One region of the Nocardiopsis alba genome, then DNA from elsewhere that is predicted to be linked to it. Evidence: riboswitches for the same ligand, from Rfam matches in the RefSeq annotation. Region 1 holds a riboswitch; each other region holds the start of a gene.
What was found. A riboswitch is a leader RNA that binds a small molecule or an ion and turns the genes downstream of it on or off. The one in region 1 is predicted to bind cobalamin.
Positions count from the first base shown of each region.

Region 2: it holds a riboswitch for cobalamin, as region 1 does, so the genes downstream of both, metE (5-methyltetrahydropteroyltriglutamate--homocysteine S-methyltransferase) here and TR33_RS23650 (ABC transporter substrate-binding protein) in region 1, are expected to answer to the same signal.
Region 3: it holds a riboswitch for cobalamin, as region 1 does, so the genes downstream of both, TR33_RS08335 (ribonucleoside-diphosphate reductase subunit alpha) here and TR33_RS23650 (ABC transporter substrate-binding protein) in region 1, are expected to answer to the same signal.

Region 1 covers NZ_BAZE01000016.1:12,883-17,371, reverse strand. The annotation lists gene TR33_RS23660 (FecCD family ABC transporter permease) at 1-149, opposite strand, end outside; gene TR33_RS23655 (FecCD family ABC transporter permease) at 146-1,243, opposite strand; gene TR33_RS23650 (ABC transporter substrate-binding protein) at 1,250-2,296, opposite strand; cobalamin riboswitch at 2,322-2,502, opposite strand; gene TR33_RS23645 (flavin reductase family protein) at 2,601-3,194, opposite strand; gene TR33_RS23640 (threonine ammonia-lyase) at 3,245-4,207, shown strand; gene TR33_RS23635 (sigma-70 family RNA polymerase sigma factor) at 4,266-4,489, opposite strand, start outside.
Region 2 covers NZ_BAZE01000001.1:502,956-507,444, reverse strand. The annotation lists gene TR33_RS02130 (polysaccharide deacetylase family protein) at 1-1,270, opposite strand, end outside; cobalamin riboswitch at 1,504-1,718, shown strand; gene metE (5-methyltetrahydropteroyltriglutamate--homocysteine S-methyltransferase) at 1,858-4,143, shown strand; gene TR33_RS02120 (hypothetical protein) at 4,266-4,489, opposite strand, start outside.
Region 3 covers NZ_BAZE01000003.1:567,495-571,983, forward strand. The annotation lists gene TR33_RS08335 (ribonucleoside-diphosphate reductase subunit alpha) at 1-2,625, opposite strand, end outside; cobalamin riboswitch at 2,770-2,969, opposite strand; gene TR33_RS08340 (hypothetical protein) at 3,288-3,860, opposite strand; gene TR33_RS08345 (NYN domain-containing protein) at 3,887-4,489, opposite strand, start outside.

The DNA.
Region 1 (4,489 bases):
CCGACGGTCAGCGAGAGCACCGTGACCGCCGCGGCGAGGCCGGTCAGGGCCCCGCCGAGCAGGATCGACGGCCAGGACACACGTACCGACAGGGAACCGCGGCGCAGTACCCCCGAGGAGGGGCCGCGCGAGAGGAGTGATCCGTTCACAGGCCCGCCACCCTTCGTCGACGCACCAGAACGATGAAGAAGGGGGCGCCGATGAGCGCGGTGACGATGCCGACCTGGAGCTCCTCCGGGCGGGCCACCACCCGACCGACCATGTCCGCGGTCAGCAGCAGGATCGGCGCCAGCACCGCCGACCAGGGCAGGACCCACCGGTGGTCGGGGCCCACGAGCAGACGCGCGATGTGCGGCACCGCGATCCCCACGAACCCGATCGGTCCGGCCACCGCCGTCGCCGTCCCGGCGAGGAGCACCACGGCCAGGGCGCTCACCGCGCGCACCGCCCACACCCGGGTGCCCAGGGAACGGGCCAGGTCGTCGCCGAGCGCCACCGCGTTCAGGGCGCGGGTCGAACCGAAGGCCAGGAGCATCCCCAGGAGCAGGAACGGAGCGGCCTGCCCCAGGACGGCGCCCATGCCCTCCGAACCGGAGAGCGAGCCCACCACCCAGAAGCGGTACTCCTCCAGGCTCGCCCGGTCGCTCAGCACCAGGGCCGAGGTGACCGAGCCCAGGAGCGCCGAGAGCGCCGCCCCGGCGAGGGTCAGCTTGATCGGGTCGGCCCCGCCGGAGCCCAGGGAACCCACCAGGTGGACCATGACGGCGGCCAGGGCGGCGCCGCCGAAGGCGAAGAGGACGTACACCGGCAGGGCGGAGATCCCGAGCACCCCGATGGCGACGACCGTGGCCAGGGAGGCGCCCGAGTTGATGCCGAGGATGCCCGGGTCGCCCAGAGGGTTGCGGGTGATCCCCTGGACCAGTACCCCGGACACGCCCAGGGCGGCGCCCACGGCCACCCCGGCGAGGGCGCGCGGCACCCGGAGATGCAGCACGACCAGGTCGGTGTCGCTGCCGGTGAAGTTCCAGTAGGCGGAGTACACCTCGGTCGGCGACAGGTACCGGTAACCGACCAGCACCGACGCCAGCAGGGTCACGGCGAGCGCCCCCACGGCCACCACCAGCCCGACGGCCCGGGCCCGGGGACTCCGGAGCAGGCCGGGGCCGCCGGGGTCGCTCCGGGGGCCCCGGAGCGGGAGGACCCGGGTGGGGGAGGGGGACGCGTCGGCCGTACGTTCGGCCACCGGGCCCTACCCGAACAGGTCGGGGTGGATGATCTCCGCGATCGTCGCCACGGCGGGCGCGCTGCGCACCCCGGCGGAACGGTCGGCGAAGGTGAACTCCCACACCTGGTCCTCGGTGACCGCGGTCAGGTTGGCCAGGGCCGGGTTGTCCATGATCCGCTCGATGTCGGGGGCGGAGTCGGCGGCGGTCATCTCGGCGTCGCAGCACACGTCGATCAGGATGTGGTCCGGATCGCGTTCGATGACGTCCTCGACGGAGACCTGGTGGTTACGGCGTCCGTCGAGGTCGGCGAAGGCGTTGACCCCTCCCGCCAGGTCGATGAGCTCGGTGGAGAAGTCGGGGCCGCCCGCCACGTGGAACCCCTGGTCGCCGGGGCGGCCGATCATCACCGTGGGGCGCTCGTCCTCGTCGACCCGACCCTCCAGGGTCTCGGTGACCCCGTCGACGGTGGCCCGCATCTCCGCGATGACCTCGTCGGCGCGCTCGCTCACGTCGAACAGCGTCCCCAGGTCCCGCAGGTCGGCGTAGACGTTGTCCATGGTCACGTCGGCCGGGTCGATGCTCTCGTCGCTGCGCCCGTCCTCGCTGGGACACAGGGGCGAGAAGATCCAGCTCTCCACGCCCAGTTCGCGCAGGGAGGCCCGGGTGCCCAGACTCTCGTCGGTGAACACGTCGGTGAAGCCGGACAGCACGAAGTCGGGTCTGGCGTCGAGCAGCTCCTCACGGCTGGGCAGGTTCGGGTAGTACTTCTGCTCGGCCTGGGCCTCGACGTAGTCGTCCAGGACCACGGCGTCCAGGAAGGCCGTGCCCACCAGACGGTCGCCGATACCGAGCGCGTGCGCCATCTCGATGGCGGGTTGGTAGGCGGCGAAGACCCGCTCCGGCGGAGCGTCGGCGGGGACGTCGACGTCGCAGTTGCGGAGGGTCTCCCCGGCGGCCTCCTCGGCGTCGGGGGAGATCGCCCCGCCGCAGGCGGTGAGGGCGGCCACCAGAACGAGGGCGAGACCGGAACGGACACGGCGGCGGAGAGCCCGCGCGTCACTGGGCTTCATCGAACAAACCATCCTTCGTGGTTTGATGACGCGGACGGTCGCAGCCGGTCTCCTGGCTCCCGGAGTCGGACTCTCGTCCAGCGCTCTCCGCCCTTCCCGGGCCGTGTTCGGCCCAGTGGCGTATGGGAGGCGCCCTCCGGTCACAGTGGCGAGGACCGCGCCGGAATCTCACCGGCTTCCCGTGCACTACGACGTCGACGACATGAACTTGTGTCGATATTCAGCGAACACCGTAGTACATGCCGTTCGCCCCACTCCCTCCGGATCCGTCGCGAAGGAGGGGGCGTTCGATGTCCTCGGTCCCTCAGGGCGTGTAGGGGATGCGGTCGATCCGACGCACCTCGCCCAGGGTGGACCATTCGTTGCGTCCCAATCGGGCCAGCGGCCGGAGCAGTTCGACGTCGGGATGGTCGCCGTCGAGGTACCCCTTGTCCACGGCGGCCCGCACGATACGGCCGAACACCACGGTGGAGTCGCCCAGGGTCAGGGTCGAGTGCAGCGCGCACTCCAGGGCCACGGGGGAGGAGGCCACCCGGGGAGGCCGGACCTCGACGCTCGGTTCGCGGGCGATGTCCAGCGCGTCGAACTCGCTCACGTCCGCCGGGTAACGGGTGCCGGTGGCGTTCACCCGGTCCTGGAGGGGTTCGGGGGCGAGGTTGACCACGAACTCGCGGGTCGCCTCGACGTTGGTCAGAGAGTCCTTGCGGCCCACCGAGGTGAACTGCACGATCGGCGGTTCGATACAGGAGATCGTGAAGAAGGAGTGCGGAGCCAGGTTGTCCACACCCTCCTCGGAGGTGGTGGAGACCCACGCGATCGGGCGCGGGACCACCACGGACGTCAGCAGTTTGTAGAATTCCCGGCCGGGGAGGTCGGCGGGTGTCCATTCGGTACGCATCGGGTCCGATTATCCCGTGTGCCGAGGGCCGCCATGGGCATACTCGCCGGATGGAACCGGTCACAGCACAGGATGTACACGACGCCGCCACCAGGATCCAAGGGCACGTGGTGCGCACCCCCCTGACGGTCGGCCCCGACACCGACCGCCCCTTCCTGGTCAAACCCGAGAGTCTGCAACCGACCGGGGCGTTCAAACTGCGCGGCGCCACCAACGCGTTGGCCCTGCTCGACGGGGATCGACGTGAACGCGGGGTCGTCACCCACTCTTCGGGCAATCATGGGCTGGCGCTCACCCTGGCGGCGGTACGCGAGGGGGTGGCCTGCACCGTGGTGGTCCCGGAGGGGGCGCCCGAGACCAAGGTGTACCGGATCCGTGCCCTGGGCGCCCGCGTGGTCGTGGTGCCTCCGGCGGAGCGGGAATCGGCGGTGGAGGACCTGGTCGCGAAGGATGGGGCGACCTTCGTCTCGCCCTTCGACGACCGTCGGGTGATCGCCGGGCAGGGGACCGTGGGATTGGAGATCCTGGAACAGTCCCCCGACGTCACCACGATCGTGGTCCCGGTCGGCGGTGGCGGGCTGGCCTCGGGGGTCGTCACGGCCGCGTGGACGGTGCATCCGCGCCGGGTCCGTGTCGTGGGGGTGGAACCGGAGCTGGCCGCCGACGCGGCCGAGAGCCTGCGGGAGGGGCGCCGGATCCCCTGGGAGCCCGAACGCACCTACCGGACCATGGCCGACGGCGTGCGCGTGTGCCTGTCCGACCTGACCTTCGCCCATCTGCGGGACCGGCTGGACGCGATCGTCACCGTGACCGAGGAGGAGATCGCCGAGGGGGTGCGGGCCCTGGCGCACGGATCCCGGCTGGTGGCCGAACCCAGCGGCGCGCTGTCGACGGCCGCCCTGCTGTCGGGGAAGGTCGAGACGATACCGGGACGGCCCGAGGCGACGGTCGCGGTGCTCTCCGGCGGCAACATCGACCCGGACCTGTTCGTCCGCCTGGTGGAACCGGACTGACCCGGAGCCCGGTCAACGGTCGTGCCGGTGGGGGCGGGTCCCCCCACCGGCACGGGCGCTAGTCGGGTCGGCGGCCCACGCCCAGCCTCGCGCGAAGTGTGCGCAGGGCGCCCGCGAGCAGGCGGGAGACCTGCATCTGGGAGCAGCCGATCTCCTCGGCGATCTGCGCCTGGGTCCACTCGTCGAAGTACCGACGTTTGAGGATCAGCCGCTCCCGGTGGGGCAGGCTCCGCAGCGCCGGACGGACGGCGGCGCGGTCCACGACCAGGTCGAGTTCGGGAT
Region 2 (4,489 bases), on a different contig from region 1:
TGTCCACGCCCCACAGGATCTGCGCCAGACCGAGCTCCTCGGTGACCTGGTCGACCGTGCCGTTGCGGGAGCCGTAGGGCGGCCGCATCAGGTTCATCGTGTGGCCGGTCTCGCGCTGGACCAGGGCCTGGGTGGTCTCCAGGTTGGACCGCACGGCGCCGGCGCCGATCGTGGCCAGATCGGGGTGGTCCAGGGTGTGGTTGGCGATCTCGTGACCCTCGGCGTAGGCACGACGCACCGTCCAGGGGTGCTCCCTGACGGGGAGGCCTGTGACGAAGAACGTCGCCTTGGCGTCGTGGGCGGCGAGCATGTCCAACAGCTCGGGAGTGCGCCCGCCGGGGCCGTCGTCGTAGGTCAGAGCGACACAGCGCACCTCGGGGTCGGAACAGTCGACGGAGTCGTCGCGCGGGGACATCACCCCGGGCGCCGCCTCCACGGAGCCGTCCTTGTCGGCCTCCGGAGCGGTCTCCACGGTGAACTCGTCCACGCCGGTGGTGGCGGCGTCGCGTGCACGCAGACCGAACTCCGACAGCAGCCCCTCGGCCTCGTCACGGTCGATCACGGCGTGCAGACGCCCCTCCGAGACGGGGGCGATCTGTCCGTCGTCGAACTCCACGACCAGGTCGCCTTCGGAGGAGAAACCGACCGAGTCGTAGAGGGCGTCGATCGGGTACAGGGAGGAGGTCACCGCGGCGGTGTCGGAGACGGCCTCGCGTACCAGCTCGTTGAACTCCTCCAGTTCGGCCTGGCCGGCCAGGAGGGAGCTGGAGCCGCGGACCACACCGTCACCGGTCTCGTACCAGTAGATGCTGTGATCCTCGCGGGTCTCCTCGGAGTCGGTCTCGGTCGTGGTGACGCGTACGCCCACGATCCCGTCGCGTGCCGCCGTCAGTCGCCACTCGCCGGTCATCGAACGGGCCCCGGGCTCGGCCGCCTCGAACGCGGAGGCGCGTTCGGTGAGCGTGCGGTCCAGGAAGTCGGACAGCGGGTCGGCGTTGGGGATGACCGGATAGGCGACGGTGACCTCACCGCCGCCCTCATAGGAGATGGAGGTCTCCTCGAGGCCGGGGAGCGCGTCCGCGCGGACGTCGGTCAGCCCGTCCACCTCCTCGGCGGGGGGAAGGTCCTCCTCCTCCGCCGACACCGTCGTGGCGTCGTCGGTGCTCGGGCTCATGCCGTTCGGGCCCGGTGGTCGGGTCGCCATGGACAGCAGTCCCACGAGCACCACCAACGCGATCGCGACCGTGAGGACGGGATGATCGGGGGTCATGGTCGGACGGTCTTGCTGCTTCACCTGGGGGTTCTCCACGTTCATCGTCAGACGAACGTCCGCGGGAGAGCGGGGGCATGCCTCTTCCACGCAACGCTGATAACGGGTGTGATGCCGTGCACAGGGCAGGGGTTCGCCCTCGTGCTCGGAGGAAGGGGGTACGCCGGGTACAGGGGCGGAGGGGGATCTCCCTATACTCCCAGCTGTGGAAGGTACACACTCCACCGAGTAATCGGAGTCCGTTCCGCGGACGTCGGAGTGTGTCGAAAGAGGGAACCCGGTGTGAGTCCGGGACTGCCCCGCAGCGGTGAGTGGGAACGAAAGTCGTCAAAGGCACTGGTGCTTCGACCCGACGGGTCGGACCCGGGAAGCGACGGCCGGTAGGCGGATCGACGTCTCGTCGAAGGTGCCCACGAGTCCGAAGACCTGCCTCCGCCCGGTGACGCGTCCGTGTCGCCGGTGGTCCCGTGCCCCGAGGGAGGGCCGAGGTCGCGAGACGGGTGTGTCCTTCGGCTCATCCGTGCTCCTCGCGTTCTCTCCCCTCTCCGGGATCGGTGCCCGGCTTTCGACGAGGGAGAGAAGCTTTCATGTCCACCACTCCGACGGCCTCCGGACCGTCCGTGCGCTCCACGGTGCACGGCTACCCGCGTATCGGTCCCCGCCGTGAACTCAAACGCGCCACCGAGTCCTACTGGAAGGGCGCCACGACCGCCCGGGAGCTCGACGACGTCGCCGCGGGCCTCCGCCGGGACGTCTACGCCCGGTTGCGCGAGGCGGGTGTGGACGACATCCCGTCCAACACGTTCTCCTACTACGACCACGTACTGGACACGGCGGTCATGTTCGACCTCGTGCCCTCCCGTCTCCCCTCTCCGGCCCGGGCGGAGGAGCGGGACGAGCGGCTCCGTCGCTACTTCGCCCTGGCCCGGGGCGTCCAGGGGGCGCCGCCGCTGGAGATGACCAAGTGGTTCGACACCAACTACCACTACCTGGTCCCCGAGCTCTCGCCGAGCACCCGGCCACGCCTGGTCGACGACAAACCCGTCGCGGAGTTCCGTGAGGCCCTGGACGCGGGCTTTCGGACCCGTCCCGTACTGCTCGGGCCGTTGACCTTCCTGCTCTCGGCCAAGGTCGCCGACGACGCCCCCGAGGGATGGGAGCCCATCGAGCTGCTCGACCAGCTCCTGGACGCCTACGTCCGGCTGTTGGCCGATCTCGCGGCGGCGGGCGCCACCGAGGTCCAGCTCGACGAGCCGATCCTGGCCACGGACGAGGGCCGTGCCGCCGTCGGGTACCTGGAGCGTTCCTACAGGCGGCTGGGGGAGGCGGAGGAACGTCCCTCCCTCCTGGTGTCCACCTACTTCGGTTCGATCGGTCCGGCGGCGTTGCGGGTGCTCAAGGAGTCCCGGGTGGAGGCGGTCGGCCTCGACCTGGTCACCGACGGGGAGGGGTTCGAGGATCTGGCGGCCGTCTCCGGTCTGGGCTCCACGCGGCTGGTCGCGGGTGTCGTGGACGGTCGTAACGTCTGGCGTACCGACCTGTCCTCGGCGATCGGCCGGTTGGGCACCCTTCTGGCCCTGACGGACGAGCTCTCGGTGAGCACCTCGTGCTCGCTGCTGCACGTGCCCATCGACCTGGACGCGGAGACCTCCCTGGCCCCGGAGCTGCGTGAGGCCCTGGCCTTCGCCGTGCAGAAGGCCGAAGAGGTGGCCCTGCTCGGTCGGATCCTCTCCGAGGGCGAGGCCGTCGACGCGGGGGCCTCCGCACCGCGCAACCCGGCCTTCACCGACGCCCGGGTCCGGGCCCGCCTCGACGCGCTGGGCCCGGACGCCTACGAGCGCCCCGAGGACAGGGGAGGGCCCGACCGGGTCACGTTGGCCACGACCACCATCGGTTCCTTCCCGCAGACCTCGGAGCTGCGCCGGTCCCGTGCCGCCCACCGTCGAGGCGAACTGTCGACGGAGGAGTACCACCGCATCCTCCGCGCGGAGATCGACCGTGTCATCGCGCTCCAGGAGGACATCGGCCTGGACGTCCTCGTCCACGGCGAGCCCGAGCGCAACGACATGGTCCAGTACTTCGCCGAGCGGCTGGAGGGCTACGCGACCACCGAGAACGGTTGGGTGCAGTCCTACGGGACGCGCTGCGTCCGACCCCCGATCCTGTTCGGAGACGTCTCGCGTCCCGAGCCGATGACGGTCGAATGGATCACCTACGCCCAGTCGCTCACCGAGAAGCCGGTGAAGGGCATGCTGACCGGCCCGGTCACCATGCTGGCCTGGTCGTTCGTCCGTACCGACCAGCCGCTCGCGGAGACCGCCCGTCAGGTGGGTCTGGCCCTGCGGGACGAGGTCGCCGATCTGGAGAGGGCGGGGATCCGCCACATCCAGGTGGACGAGGCGGCCCTGCGGGAGCTGCTCCCGTTGCGTGAGGAGCGACGTGAGGAGTATCTGGACTGGGCGGTGGCCTCCTTCCGACTGGCCACCTCCGGGGTCGCTCCGAGCACGACGATCCACACCCACATGTGCTACTCGGAGTTCAACCGGATCGTGGGCGGGATCGAGGCGCTGGACGCCGACGTCACCAGCGTCGAGGCGGCCCGTTCGCGCATGGAGCTGGTGGAGGCCCTGGGACGGCGGGGCTACAAGCGCGGAATCGGCCCCGGCGTGTACGACATCCACTCCCCGAGGGTGCCCTCGGTGGAGGAGATCGAGGCGTCGTTGCGGCTGGCGGTGTCGCACGTGGAGCCCGCGAACCTGTGGGTCAACCCGGACTGCGGGTTGAAGACGCGCGGCTACGCCGAGGCCGAACGGGCGCTGCGCAACATGGTCGAGGCGGCCCGTAGGGTGCGCGCCGACCTGGCCGAGGCCTGATCCGGTCCGTGCCGTCGGGCGGTCGGTACGACGGCACGGACCCGGGTACGGCGAAGGGGCCGCGACACGAGGTCGCGGCCCCTTCTCGTGGTCGTTCCGCGGGGGAACGTCCGGTCGGGTCTTCAGGAACCGACGATGGCGAGGGCCTCGGCCGCCGCGGAGGTCATGATGTCCTCGGCGTTGTCGGGCATGGAGAGGTCCTCAGGATCGACCGACAGACCGTTGATCTGGTAGGTCAGCTCGATGTTGACGTTCGCGGTACGCACCATCAGGACGGCCACGGGGATGAGGTCGCCGAGGTAGTCGTACTCGGTGATCACGAGGTGGGCCTCGTCGCCCAGGCCGT
Region 3 (4,489 bases), on a different contig from region 1:
GCGCACGGCGGTGCGGACGGTACGGCGCAGCCGCTCGACGTCGATGCCCTCGGCGCTCACGTGGCGGGCCAGGTTGACCGAGCCGAGGTTGCAGACCGCGACCTCGTCCTTGTCGGTGTTCAGCGTGATCTCGGTGCACAGGTTGGAGGAGTGCACCACACCGACGTGCTGCTGCGGCGAACGCAGGTTGGACGGGTCCTTGAAGGTGATCCAGGGGTGGCCGGTCTCGAACAGCATGGTGAGCATGCGACGCCACAGGTCGACGGCGGGCAGCGTCCGGTGGACCTTGATCCGCCCGGCCCGCGCCTCGGCCTCGTAGCGCTCGTAGGCCTCGACGAACTCCAGACCGTACTTGTCGTGGAGGTCGGGGACCTCGTCCGGGGAGAACAGGGTCCAGCTCCCCTGCTCCTCCACACGCTTCATGAACAGGTCCGGAACCCAGTTCGCGGTGTTCATGTCGTGGGTGCGGCGGCGCTCGTCGCCGGTGTTCTTGCGAAGGTCGAGGAACTCCTCGATGTCGATGTGCCAGGTCTCCAGGTAGGCACAGACCGCGCCCTTGCGCTTCCCGCCGTTGTGCACCAGACCGGCCGCGGTCATGTACGTCTCATCGGTCTCCACCTTGAGGTCGAAGACGGTCGGGACGATCTCCGTCTCTCCGACCTCACGGACACGGGTGAACACCATGCCCTTGTGTTCGATCCAGTTCCGCTTGGTCAGGGGACGACAGCCCACCAGCTCGGCGATGCCCTCGACCGCGGGAACCCGGATGTCGAACGCCTTGGCGGTTCCATCGAACCGGATCTCGGTGCCGTCCGAGCGGCGTCCGGTGTGCGACTGTTCACGCTCTCGGTACTGTCCGGCGGCCGGAACCCCCAGGCGGAGCAGCTGGTAGCGCACTCCCAGAGCCAGAGGACGCGAAGTGCTGGTGAAGTAGATCTCCACCCCGCGGGAGACGCCGCCGTCGGTCTCGAGCAGCCCCTGGAGCAGAGCCCTGGTCTGGGCGTGCGGGAGGTGGGAGAACCGACGGGAGATCCTCTTGTCCTTTCGAGCGTCGTAGACGTCCTCGAAGGTGAAGGGGAGGGTCGGCTCGCCCGCGCCGGTGATACGACCGGTCCGTTCGTCACGAACCGCGCCCCGGCCGAAGGACCAGTGGATCTGGAGGTAGGTCTCGTCGCGCCCCGTCTCCCAGTAGTGGATGCCCCGGCTCTCCAGGTAGTGCCGGACGAACTCCAGGTGGGTGTCGAGTTCGGGGTTGCCGGAGACCCCCCACTGCTGCCCGCCCTTCGACAGGTGGCCGTCACCGAGCAGGATCCCGTAGAGACGGGCGTCATCCTCGGTGAACCCCTCGACCGGAACGATCTCCCGGGGAACGACCTGGGCGACGTAGTCGCCCTTCTCCAACCGGCCGGCGTCGACCCACTCGGCACGGACCTTGTCGTCCTCGAGCCAGGCCAGGGTCCGGCTGTTCGACTGACCCAGCGGGACACCCTGGATCGCGTAGAAGGGGTGTCCGGAGGTGACCTCGATGTCCTCGATCGAATGCTTGATCTTCACCCGCACCATGGGATCGACCTGGTCGTACATCATGACGTCGGTGACCTCGCGGTAGACACCGCTGTGCCCCAGGACCAGATCGCCGACCTCGATCTCGGAGATGGCCTTGCTCCCGTCCGCCGTATAGACGGGTGTGTCGGGCGCGAAGCACTGGTTGACCGCGACGGCGGTGTCGTTGGCGATCTTCAGGAAGGGGACGACGCCCTGGCTCTTGCCGTTGGTGCCCTTGATGTGGGAGCCCAGGCCGCGGACCGGGGTCCAGTCGTTGCCCAGACCGCCCGAGTACTTCGACAGCATCGCGTTGTTGCCGATGCCGTGGAAGATCTCCTGGAGGTCGTCACCGATCGTGGTGAGGAAGCAGGAGGAGAGCTGCGCGCGGACCGTGCCCGCGTTGAACAGGGTGGGCGTGGAGGCCATGAAGTCGAACGAGGACAGCAGCTCGTAGAACTCGATCGCGCGGGCCTCACGGTCGTCCTCGTTGAGGGCCAGGCCCATGGCGACGCGCATGAAGAAGGCCTGCGGCAGCTCGTAGCGGACGTCGTCGCTGTGCAGGAAGTAGCGGTCGTAGAGGGTCTGGAGGCCCAGGAAGGTGAACTGCTCGTCGCGATCGGCGTGCAGGGCCCGCCCCAGCACGTCCAGGTCGAACCCGGCCAGGGCGGGGTCGAGCTGGCCGAGCTCGACGCCCCGGCGCACGTAGGCCGCCAGGTAGCCGGCGTAGCGGTCGCCCATCTCGGTCTGCCCGGCGGTCTCGTGGGCGTCGAAGACGAAGCTCAGCGCCTCGGTGCGGAGCTTGTCGAGCAGCAGACGCGCGGCCACGTAGGAGTAGTCCGGGTCGACCTCGACGAAGCTGCGGGCGGCCATGACCAGGGCGAGCTCGACCTCGGAGTCGGCGATGCCGGGGTAGAAGCCGCGCCGCGCCTCGTCGAGGACCTTCTCCGCCGAAACACCGGTGAGACCGGCGCAGGCCTCGGCCACCACGTGTTCGATCCGGTCGATGGCGGTGCCAGGGCCACCCTCGTGGGTCTGCGTGGGCCGAACGGATACGGGCGCGGCCTCGACGTCAAGGGTCATAAAGCGGCTCCAACCTCGGTAGAAGAGTCCCCGGGGGCACACGAGTGAGCACGCGGCACGCAGCAGTGGAGGTGTACGTCGAACCTGTACGGTCCACCGGTGGGTCGCGGCGGCTCTCCCTCGAAGCCCCGTCGTCGTACGCACCTGAGGTGCGTGCGGGTGGCAGGTCTTCGGACTCGTGGGCTTCCTACTCCACCGTCGCTTCCCAGGGCCTGAACGGCTCCCAGTGCCTATGACGGCTTTCGTTCCCACTCACCGCTGCGGGGCAGTCCCGGATTCGCACCGGGTTCCCTCTTGCCTCACCCGCCCCGGAGGGCCGGTGAACCACCAGCGGGAGCGATACTACATCTAGGGGATGGTGGGTTGGTACACCGCAAGATGATGGCGTGTCGCGGGTTCTTCGGACGTATCGACCGTGGCCGGATCCCGCCGCCGAACATGGTATGAGGGGGCGAGACGGCCCCGCCCGGGGTCGCTCTCACCCGGCGGGATCGATGCTCCCACAGGGTGCGGGGCGGTCGGGACCACGCCCGAGAACCCGCCGCAGGCCCCCTCCTCCCCCTCGCGTCGCTCGGGGCGGGGAAGGAAAGCTCACACGAAGCCGGCCGCCTCCGGTCGCGGGCCCGGGGTCGTCGACGCTCCGGGCCGCGGATCGGCCGGGGTCACACCTCGTCGAGGATGAGGTCCAGGTCGTCCTCGGGCCTGCCGAGGTCGGATCGGATACGGAACCGGATTCTCAGCAGTTCGAGGAAGAGGTCCTCGACGTAGGGGCTCCGCGAGCATCCGGCGTGGAAGCGCGCGCCCGCGGTGGCCCAGCGTTCGGCCCCCTCCAGGTCGTCGTGCGCGTACAGCGCCTCGGCGACGTGGATGAGGGTGGGCAGCCCGGCGGGACCGCCCGACTCCAGGCGTTCCAGGTGGTATTCGGCCTGGCGGCGTTCGTCCAGTTGCAGGAGGGCGCCCGCGCTCAGGGCGTGCGGGTCGATCACGGTGACGCCGCCGTCGTCGATCGCCCGCTGGTAGGCCGAGCAGGCACGCTCGAACTCTTGGGCGATCTCCCACTGTTCGCCCGCGCGCACGAACAGTTCGGCGCGGCCGACCTCGCTTCCCGCGTCGACCCGGTTGGCCAGGTCCAGTAGTTGGGCGGCGATCCGACCGTGCTCACCCGACCGGACGGCGTGGAATTCCAACCGGTCGAGTTCTGCCGTCGTCACGTGGGTCAACCGCATCGCCCCCATCCCCTACTCGCACTCCCGCGCGCCGATCAGGTCCTGGCACGCTCCAGGGCCTGCCAGAACCCTTGGCGCAGTCCGTCACGGACCTCGTCGCGCAACAGGTGGTCGATCGGGAGCGAGGAGCCCTGAAGCAGGCGGGCCTCCAGGTCGGAGGGCATTCGTGGCCGTCTGGCCAGAACCGCCTCCACCCATAGGGCCGGAGCCTCGCGTGCGATCGACTCCGCGAAGTCGTTCCCTTCCCTGTGCGCGACATGCACCGCTTCATCAACGGTATGCGGGGCGGGGCCCGTCTGCTGGGCATATCCAGGACTGGGGGCGGATTCCTGGTGTCCCCTGGGGCCGAATCGGTCGTCGTACTCGGGACCAGTAGGCCGCCGCTCCCCGAAACGGGGGTCGGCGCCACCGCGGCGTGCGGCGTCAGCTTCCGTACTGGTCCCATAGGTAGGGTTTGGGTCCGACCCACCTCCGAAACCCTGGTCCTCGCCGGGTCCGCCCCCGTATCTGGGGTCGGGTGCGGGTGGGGTTCTGCGGGGCGGAGGTCCCTGGGGGGCGTCGGTGGCGAAGGAGACCTGCGGGCCCGTTCCGGGGTCGAAGGCGGCCTGGGGGCCGGTACCTCCGAAGGCCGGTTGGGG